DNA from 2 places in the Streptomyces sp. PH9007 genome. Region 1 is predicted to be linked to the other one. Evidence: riboswitches for the same ligand, from Rfam matches in the RefSeq annotation. Region 1 holds a riboswitch; the other holds the start of a gene.
The links. A riboswitch is a leader RNA that binds a small molecule or an ion and turns the genes downstream of it on or off. The one in region 1 is predicted to bind S-adenosylmethionine.
Positions count from the first base shown of each region.

Region 1 (4,891 bases):
CCGATCTGGGTGTCGCCGGCGGAGATGGAGGCGGTGGAGGCGATCTGCTCCTTGGTCTCGACCTCCTTGGCCTGGCCGAGCAGCGCCTCGGAGACCTTCTCGACGGCGGCCTCGATGCCCCGCTTCAGGGCCATCGGGTTGGCGCCGGCGGCGACGTTGCGCAGCCCTTCGCGGACCAGGGCCTGAGCCAGCACGGTGGCGGTGGTCGTACCGTCACCCGCGACGTCGTCGGTCTTCTTGGCGACCTCCTTGACCAGCTCGGCGCCGATCTTCTCGTAGGAGTCCTCCAGCTCGATCTCCTTGGCGATCGAGACACCGTCGTTGGTGATGGTGGGGGCGCCCCACTTCTTCTCCAGAACGACGTTGCGGCCCTTGGGACCGAGCGTGACCTTGACGGCGTCGGCGAGCTGGTTCATCCCGCGCTCAAGGCCGCGCCGCGCCTCCTCGTTGAACGCGATGATCTTGGCCATGTGAAGGGGTCCTCCCATATACGGGGGTGGATGCTCCAGGACCGCGCCGGCGCCCGCGACGGACGGCCGTACGCCCGGCGGTTCCTTGCCCCGCCTGGCTCACGACCTCACCGAACCGGTCTCTGCTGTCACTCTCACCCTCAGAGTGCTAACGCCATGATTAGCACTCTCCCCCCGAGAGTGCAAGCGTCTTGGTGTTGTCGCAGGTGGGATGGGGGCGCACGTGCCGGGGCCCGCATCCCTGCGCTGGTGTGCGCTGGATGCGGGCCCCGGTTCGCCGGCTGCGGTGGTAGTACGGTCGGCGGTTCAGGCGGTCACCCGGACCATGTCGGCCTGAGGACCCTTCTGTCCCTGCGAGATCTCGAACTCGACCCGCTGCCCCTCTTCCAGGGTGCGGTATCCGTCCATCTGAATCGCGCTGTAGTGGACGAACACGTCCGCACCACCGTCTACCGCGATGAAGCCGTATCCCTTCTCCGCGTTGAACCACTTGACGGTGCCCTGAGCCATTCCAAACTCCCCATGTTGCTGGCCCTTTCACGGAACCGCACTTCGCGGGCCCGGGTCAGACCGGAACGCGTCGACCGCCGCTGAATGTATCTGGACGGACGCCCTGTGCAACAGGCCATTGAGCGGAGAATTATTGGAGCGCCCAAACGGGCAAATTGCGCAAAACAGAGGAAAGATGAATGTTTCTCGCCCGCCTTATTGCGCAGATCCGGCAATTGGTGCAGTGAATTGCCGCGCGTTTCCGTCGAGAAGTGTCGTGAATTCATATGCGGTCGGCATCGGACGGGCCGGCCCCGCGCGGGACTCACTCTATCGCCCCGGAAACGCCCAACCGCCCCGAAGCGGACAGCTTCGGGGCGGTTGTTGAAGATGTGATCAAGTGTAGACCTGACGGGACGGGGCCAGGCCGGGCCGACCGGTCGTCAGCAGCCCCCGGCCACCGCCGGGATGATGGAAACGCCCGCTCCGTCCGGCGTCGCGGTGTCCAGGCCCTCGGCGAAGCGCACGTCGTCGTCATTGACGTAGACATTCACGAAACGGCGCAGCTTGCCCTGGTCGTCGAGCACCCGGGCGGCGATTCCCGCGTGGTTCTTCTCCAGGTCGGCGAGGACGTCGCGCAGCGTTCCGCCGTCGGCGGTCACCTCGGAACTTCCGCCGGTGTAGGTGCGCAGGATGGTCGGGATTCGGACAGTCACACTCATGCGAGGCCGGCCTCTCGGAAAGCGTCCAGATTCGGACGGATGATGGCGGTGGGACCGGTGGTCGCCGCCACCGCGTCCAGGGTCTTCAGGCCGTCGCCGGTATTCAGTACGACCGTCGTCAGTTCCGGGTCCAGCTGCCCGGTCTCGATCAGCTTGCGGGTGACGCCCACCGTCACCCCGCCCGCCGTTTCGGCGAAAATGCCCTCGGTGCGGGCGAGCAGCTTGATGGCGTCCACGATCTGCGCGTCGTTCACGTCCTCGACCGCGCCACCGGTGCGGCGGGCGATGTCCAGGACATAGGGACCGTCGGCCGGGTTGCCGATCGCCAGGGACTTGGCGATGGTGTCCGGCTTCACCGGCCGCACCACGTCGTGCCCGGCCTTGAACGCCTGGGAGACCGGCGAGCAGCCCTCGGCCTGGGCGCCGAAGATCCTGTAGGGCCGGTCCTCGACCAGTCCGGTCGCGATCAGCTCCTTGAGCCCCTTGTCGATCTTGGTGAGCTGGGATCCGGAGGCGATCGGGATCACCAGCTGGTCGGGGATGCGCCAGCCCAGCTGTTCGGCGATCTCGAAGGCCAGGGTCTTGGAGCCCTCGCCGTAGTAGGGGCGCAGGTTGACGTTGACGAATCCCCAGCCCTCACCGGCGGGGTCGCCGATCAGCTCGCTGCAGAAACGGTTCACGTCGTCGTAGGTGCCCTCGATGCCGACCAGCTCGCCGCCGTAGACGGCGGCCATCACGATCTTGCCCTGTTCGAGGTCGTGCGGGATGAACACGCAGGAGCGGAATCCGGCCCGGGCCGCCGCGGCGCCGACCGCGCCCGCCAGGTTGCCGGTGGAGGAGCAGGACAGCGTGGTGAAGCCGAAGGCGCGGGCCGCCTCCACGGCGTTGGCGACCACCCGGTCCTTGAAGGAGTGGGTGGGGTTGCCCGAGTCGTCCTTCACGTACAGCTCGCCGCCGTGACCCAGCGCGGCGGCCAGCCGGTCGGCCTTGACCAGGGGGGTGTCGCCGGGGTTCAGATTGGGCTTGGAGGCGACATCGGCCGGCACCGGCAGCAGCGGGGCGTAGCGCCAGATGCTGTGCGGTCCGGCCTCGATGGCGGCCCGTAGCGCTTCGGGGTCACCGGTGGGCAGATCGTACGCGATTTCGAGAGGACCGAAACATGCCTCGCAGGCGAAGATCGGGCTGAGGGGGAAACGCTCCCCGCACTCCCGACAGGAGAGTGCCACGGCGGGCCCGAGATCGACGGCGGAGCCGCCGGGGGGCGTGGTGGGGGTGTGCGATGTGAGCACAGGCATGGGTACGAGGCCCTTCTCCTCATCTTCCCCGTGACGGATTTCGCCACAGGACGGAATTGGCACCTTCCCCACCGGGTGCCTCGCGTCGTTACGAGACCGGCGGAAGGGTTGCCGGGGCTTCAACGGGCCGTTCCCTCTGCCCCTCTGGATGAGCTGTATTCAGTTGACCGCGCAGCGTCTCCGATATGCGGAGGACACCTGCACTGTCCGAGACTGTAACGGACGCCCCGGACAATGGCTCGGGCCGTCCGATCCGCGAGACGAACAGGAGACAGACATATTCCCGCCCGAACTGGGCACCACCGATGAGGGCCATAACCGGCCATTGCCGATAGATCCGACAGACAAGACTTACCTGACCTACCCGACTTATATGGTCGAAGCGAACAGGAGCGACATTCGTGCTGGAAGAGGCTGAGGAGTGGCTGAGCCGCCGGTCCTGGACTGCCGCTGACCGCTCGCTGCGACGGTTGCTGGACGCGAAAGCCGCGGCCGGCCCGGCGGGCAGCGTCAGCGTCGTGCTTCCCGCGCTGAACGAGGAAGCGACCGTCGGCACCATCGTGGAAGCGCTGCGCCGCGACCTGATGGAAACCGTGCCACTGATCGACGAGCTGATGGTGGTGGACTCCGGATCCACCGACCGCACCGGAGAGGTCGCCGCCGCGGCGGGCGCCAAGGTCGTCCACCGTGACGAGATCCTGCCCAGAATGCCCACCGTCCCCGGCAAGGGGGAGGTGCTGTGGCGCTCCCTCATGGCCACCAGCGGCGAGATCATCTGTTATGTCGACGCCGACCTGCGGGAGTTCGACTCCTGCTTCGTCTCCGGCATCCTCGGGCCACTGCTCACCGAGCCCGATGTGCACCTGGTCAAGGCCATGTACGACCGCCCGCTGGGCGACGCCCCCTCCGGCGCCCACCAGGGCGGCCGGGTCACCGAGCTGGTGGCCCGCCCGCTGCTCAACCTGCACTGGCCGCAACTGGCCGGTGTCGTCCAGCCGCTGGGCGGCGAGTACGCGGCGCGGCGCTCCCTGCTGGAGCAACTGCCCTTCCCCGTCGGGTACGGCGTCGAACTCGGCCTGCTCGTCGACACCCTGCACCTGGCCGGACTGAACGCGGTCGGCCAGGTGGATGTCGGGGTGCGCAAGCACCGTCACCAGGACGGCCAGGCCCTGGGCCGGATGGCGGCCGCGATCATGCGCACCGCGCAGAGCCGGCTGCCGGGCAACGGACCCGTCCCCGTGCAGCAGGGCATGATGCAGTTCGAACGGCTGGCGGAGGGCGGCTTCTCACCGCTGACCCACACGATCCACACCGAGGAACGTCCCCCGATGTCCACCATCCCCGAGTACGCCGCCCGCCAGGCGGCGTAGCACCGGCGTTCCGGCCACCGCGGCCGGACGAGCGGGCCGGGGTCCGGGCACGACCGCCCGGACCCCGGCCCGTGGCGCACCCCTCCCCGGGGCTCGGCGCCGAGGACGCGGGAGGGGACACGCCAGGGTGACCGGGCGCACGTTTGTACCCGGCCACGGGTGGCTAGGGTCGGGACATGGGCGTTGCAGAGGTCTCCGAGGCTCCTCCGGTCCTGGTCGCGTCCAATCGCGGCCCCGTCAGCTACACCCTCGCGGACGACGGCACGCTCACCGCCCGGCGCGGCGGCGGCGGGATGGTCTCCGGCCTCTCCGCCCTGGGCTCGGCGGCCGGCACCTGGGTGTGCGCGGCGCTGGGCCCCGGCGACCGCGAGGCCGCCGCCCGCGCGGGCACCGGCACCCTGGAGACGGCCGACACCGGCGGCCAGTCCGTACGGATGCTGGACATCCCCCCGGACACCTTCGACGCCGCGTACAACGGCATCGCCAACTCCGTCCTGTGGTTCGTCCATCACCTGCTGTACCAGACGCCGCTGGAGCCGGTGTAC
Region 1 covers NZ_CM187440.1:3,654,256-3,659,146, reverse strand. Annotated here, with positions in the region: gene groL (chaperonin GroEL) at 1-470, opposite strand, end outside; gene ACTFAP_RS16770 (cold-shock protein) at 777-980, opposite strand; gene ACTFAP_RS16765 (MoaD/ThiS family protein) at 1,403-1,681, opposite strand; gene thrC (threonine synthase) at 1,678-2,976, opposite strand; SAM riboswitch class I at 2,993-3,131, opposite strand; gene ACTFAP_RS16755 (glucosyl-3-phosphoglycerate synthase) at 3,378-4,346, shown strand; gene ACTFAP_RS16750 (trehalose-6-phosphate synthase) at 4,523-4,891, shown strand, end outside.

Region 2 (4,891 bases), 1.8 Mb from region 1:
GAGATGCAGCACCAGGAAGGAGAGGCTCAGCGCCGCCCACAGGACGATGAGTCCGTTGGCGAGCCGGACCAGGACGTAGCGGCTCACTGTGCGATCCACACCTCGTTCAGCAGCGGCTTGCCCTCGATGTCGGCCGCGAAGCCGCCGACCTTGGGGCCGAAGCCGTAGGACCAGTAGCGGTCGTAGACGGGGATGGTGTAACCCTGCTCGACGATGCGCTGCTGGGCCTGCTCGCCGATGGCCTGGCGCTCGGCGGGATCGACGGTGGACTGGAGGGAGTTGAGGAGGGTGTCCAGTTCCTCGTCCGGGTGGTTGTAGAGCATGCTCATCTCGGGGTGGGAGGAGCCGTAGACGAGGCGTATGACGTCGACGTCGGCGCGGCCCTGGCTCCAGGTGGTGAGGTCGCCGGGGAACTCGTCGATGGGCACGTCGGGGAGAGTGGCGACCGGGTCGAGGACGAGTTCGACGCCGATCTCCTTCCACTCCTGCTGCACGAGCTGGTGCTGTGCCTCGGCGTCCGGGGAGCCGGACTGGTAGGTGATGGTGAGGGAGAGCTTGTCGCCGTCGGCGTCGCGGCGGATGCCGTCGTCGCCGACGGTGTCGTAGCCCGCGCCTTCCAGCAGGGCGATGGCGGCCTCGGGGTCGTGCCGGATGTCCTCGGACTGGTCGGTGTAGCCGGGGGTGGCGGCGGTGACGACGCCGGAGGCCGGCTGCTGGGTGCCCTGGAAGATGGCGTCGACGATGGCCTGGCGGTCGATGGCCAGGCTCAGCGCGCGCCGCACGTCCGGGTCCTGGAGCTTGGGGCTGGAGGCGAGCGGGATGTACGGGATGGCGATGCCCGGGGAGGCGCCGGTGACCAGGCCGTAGCCGGGGAGGTTGGTCAGTTCGGCCTGGTTGGTGAAGGGGATGCCGTCGGCGAGGTCGATCTGGTCGCTGGTGATGGAGCCGTAGCGGACGCCGCCCTCGGGGACGACCTCCAGGACGATCTTGTCGAGGTGGGCGGCGCCCTGGTTGGCGGCGATCGGGGAGGCCCAGGCGTAGTCCTCGCGCTTGAGCAGCTCGACGGACTTCTCCGGGGTGAAGGAGCCGAGGGTGAACGGTCCGGAGGCGGCGAAGTCGCCCAGGCACAGGTCGGCGGGGTCGTTGCCGAGGGAGGCCGGGGAGAGCTGGACGAAGGAGGCGGTGGCGGTGGCCTGGAGGAACTGGGCGTTGGGGCCGTCGAAGTCGACGCGCACGGTGTACTCGTCGAGGACGGTCGAACCCTGGTAGCCGGCGATGAAGCTGCTGCCCTGGGGGGCGCGGGCGCCGAGGTCGACGACGGCGTCGAAATTGGCCTTGACGGCCTCGGCGTCGAAGGGCTCGCCGTCGGAGAAGGTGACGTCCTCGCGCAGGTGGAAGGTGAAGGCGCTCACGTCATCGCTGATCTCCCAGGAGGTGGCGAGCCAGGGCTTGATCTCCTTGGTCTGCGGGTCCTGTTCGGTGAGCTGGTCGCCGAGCTGGCGGCCGACGTTGCGGGAGGTGAGCTGCGGGCGCTGGCGCGGGTCGACGCAGTCGATGGTGTTGGCGAAGGCGTACTTCAGGGTGCCGCCCGCCACCGGTTCGCCGGAGGCGCCGGCGCCGTCCGAACCGTCGCCCGAGCCACCGCCGTTGGTGGTGCCGTCGGTGCCGCAGGCGGTGAGGGCGACGGCGATCGCGGCGATCAGCGCGGTGGCGTGGGCGGGGCGGGACATGCGGCGGCTGAGCCGTCTGGGCGTGGGCGAGGTGGCCACGGCGGAGGGTCCTTTCAGGACGAATCACCCGGCCGGTGGCGCGCGAAGGCGCGCGGCGGGACGGGCCGGGGTGAGGAAGGTGAGGTGGAGGGGGCCGGGGGCGACGAGCGGCGCCGCACGGTACGGCAGGGCGGGGCGGAGCGGGAGAGGGCACGGCAACGCGGTGCCCATCCCGCACAGAAGTCCCGGCGCGCCAGGGGCGGTTACGGGCGCGGCCGGGGGCCGGCGCTCACCGCCGCGCGGTGGGAGGAATCAGCAGCCCGCACAGGACGCCGACGTGACGCGGAGCAGGTCCACGTGTCGGCGCGATGTCAGAAGCGGCAGGGCTGGCATGCGGTAAATATCAGCCAACCCTCGGTGAGCTGTCAAGGCGGCGGTCATGTGCCGTGGATCTCGCGATATGGACACAAGGTGTTCATCGCCGATCGGCATGACATAGTCTGCGATCAGGTCACGAGTGACAGCGATCAAGGCCCCGGCCCGCTGTCCGGCAACCCTCCAACCGTCGGCGGGGTGCCCCGGGTGATGACCGGGCCGCAGGCAGCGAGGTCTGTGGCAAGCACGGTTCTTGAGGGAGTTCTTCCATGAGCACGCGAATGCGTTAGGGCGCACGCCCCCGACCCAGCCTGCCTCTGCCTGCCTTCAGCCTTTCCCGGAGCTTTGTCATGCCCACTGCGCCGATCGCCCCTGCCCCGAACACCGCCGACTGTTCCCTCCCGCACCCCCTCCCCCTCCCCGTCCTCGGCGACGAGGTCCGCGCCCCGCTCGCGGACGGCGGGGAGATCGGCTACGCCGCACTCGACTACGCCGCCAGCGCCCCGGCCCTGCGCGCGGTGTGGGACGAGGTCGCCGCGTACGCCCCGTACTACGGCAGCGTCCACCGCGGCGCCGGCTACCTCTCCCAGCTGTCGACCGACCTGTACGAGGAGAGCCGGGCGACGGTGGCCGCGTTCCTCGGCTGCCGCCCCGACGACCAGCTGATCTTCACCCGTTCCACCACCGACTCCCTGAACCTGCTGGCCGGCGCCCTGCCCGCGGGCACCCAGGTGTTCGTCTTCGAGACCGAACACCACGCCGCGCTGCTGCCCTGGGCGCACCACGGCCACCCGGTGACGTACCTCCCGGCGCCGCGCACCCCGGGGCAGGCCATCGCCACCGTGGTCAACGCGCTCGCCGACGCCGCCCCCGGGCCCAAGCTGCTGTGCGTCACCGGTGCCTCCAACGTCACCGGCGAACTGTGGCCCATCGCCGAACTCGCCACCGTCGCCCGCCGCTCCGGCGCCCGCACCGTCCTGGACGCCGCCCAGCTCGCCCCGCACCGCCCCGTCGACATCACCGAACTCGGCGTCGACTGGGTCGCCTTCTCCGGGCACAAGCTGTACGCGCCGTTCGGCTCCGGTGTCCTGGCCGGACGCCCCGACTGGCTGCGCGACGCCGCGCCGTACCTGGCCGGCGGCGGCGCCAGCAACACCGTCACCGCGCAGGACGGCGCGGTCGGCGTCGTGTGGAACGACAACATCTCCCGGCACGAGGCCGGTTCGCCCAATGTGATCGGCGCGTTCGCCATCGCGGCCGCCTGCCGGGCGCTGACCGACGCCGGGTTCGAGCAACTGGTGGCACGCGAAGAGGAGTTGCTGACGGCGCTGCGCTCCGGGCTGGCCACCGTCCCCGGGGTGCGGCAACTGGCGCTGTTCGGCCCGGACGCGCCCCGGGTGTCGGTGCTGTCCTTCGTCGTGGACGGCTGGTCCAGCGAGGAGTTCGCCAAGGCGCTCTCCGAGCGGTACGGGATCGGGGTACGCGACGGGCTGTTCTGCGCCCACCCGCTGGTCCGTACGCTGCTGGGCCCGGAGGGCGACGGCGCCCGGGCGGCCGGCTGCGACGGGCCGCTGAAGGCCATCCGGGTCAGCTTCGGTGTGGGCACCCCGGCCGAACACGTGGAGCGCGTGGTGCGCGCCGTGCGCGAACTGGTCGCCGAGGGTCAGCCGGTGGCGGCGGGCTGACCGCGCCCGGTGGCCCGGGCCGGCTGGCACACCGGGCACCAGAACAGGTTGCGGGCCGCGACCTCGGCACGCCGGACCGGGGTCCCGCACACCAGGCAGGGCAGCGTCGCGCGCCGGTAGACGTACACCTCTCCCCCGTGGCCGTCCACGCGCGGCGCCCGGCCCATGGCCCGGGGGGTGTGCTCCGGCCGCACCGTGTCGATGCGGTTGTTGCGCACCCCCTCGCGCATGAGCGGGATGAGGTCCTCCCACATCGCGTCCCACTCCGCGCGCTCCAGCGAACGGCCCGGCAGGTAGGGGTCGATCCCGTGCCGGAAGAGGATCTCGGCCCGGTAGACGTTGCCGACACCGGCGATGATCCGCTGATCCATCAGCAGTTCGGCGATCGTGGTGCGGCTGGCGGAGATCCGCCGCCAGGCGAGGTCGGGCTCGGCGTCCGCGCGCAGCGGATCGGCGCCCAGACGCCGCTGCACGGCCCCCTTCTCGTCCTGGCTGAGCAGCGCGCAGGTGGTGGGGCCGCGCAGTTCCGCGTACGCCTCGGCGGTGGCCAGGCGCAGCCGGATCTGCCCGGTGGGCGGCGGGGGCGGGCCGTCGCCGAAGGCGACCTTGCCGTACAGCCCCAGATGGATGTGCACCCACTTGCGCCAGCCCAGGCCCAGGAAAAGGTTCTTGCCGTGCGCCTCGGTCTCGCGCAGCACCTCACCGTCGATCAGGGCGGCGCCGCCGGCGAACTTCCCCTGCGGGGAGTCCACCCGCACCGCCCGGCCACCGAACCACTCGCGGTAGTCGGCGGCCAGCCGGTGAATGGTGTGGCCCTCGGGCATCAGGCGCCGGCGGGCAGCGGCGGCAGCGTGCCGTCCGTCTCGTAGGCGCTGAGCATGTCGATGCGGCGGGTGTGCCGGTCCTCGCCGGAGTACGGGGTGGCGAGGAAGACCTCGACGAAGGTGGTGGCCTCGTCGGTGGTGTGCATGCGGGCGCCGATGCCCACCACGTTGGCGTTGTTGTGCTGCCGCCCCAGCTTCGCGGTCTCCACGCTCCAGGCGAGGGCGCAGCGTACGCCCGCGACCTTGTTGGCGGCGATCGCCTCACCGTTGCCGCTGCCGCCGATGACGACGCCGAGCG
Region 2 covers NZ_CM187440.1:1,820,665-1,825,555, forward strand. Annotated here, with positions in the region: gene ACTFAP_RS08170 (ABC transporter permease subunit) at 1-87, opposite strand, end outside; gene ACTFAP_RS08175 (ABC transporter substrate-binding protein) at 84-1,769, opposite strand; gene ACTFAP_RS08180 (putative leader peptide) at 2,022-2,201, opposite strand; SAM riboswitch class IV at 2,219-2,337, shown strand; gene ACTFAP_RS08185 (aminotransferase class V-fold PLP-dependent enzyme) at 2,435-3,769, shown strand; gene ACTFAP_RS08190 (Fpg/Nei family DNA glycosylase) at 3,748-4,593, opposite strand; gene ACTFAP_RS08195 (ribose-5-phosphate isomerase) at 4,593-4,891, opposite strand, start outside.
Region 2: it holds a riboswitch for S-adenosylmethionine, as region 1 does, so the genes downstream of both, ACTFAP_RS08185 (aminotransferase class V-fold PLP-dependent enzyme) here and thrC (threonine synthase) in region 1, are expected to answer to the same signal.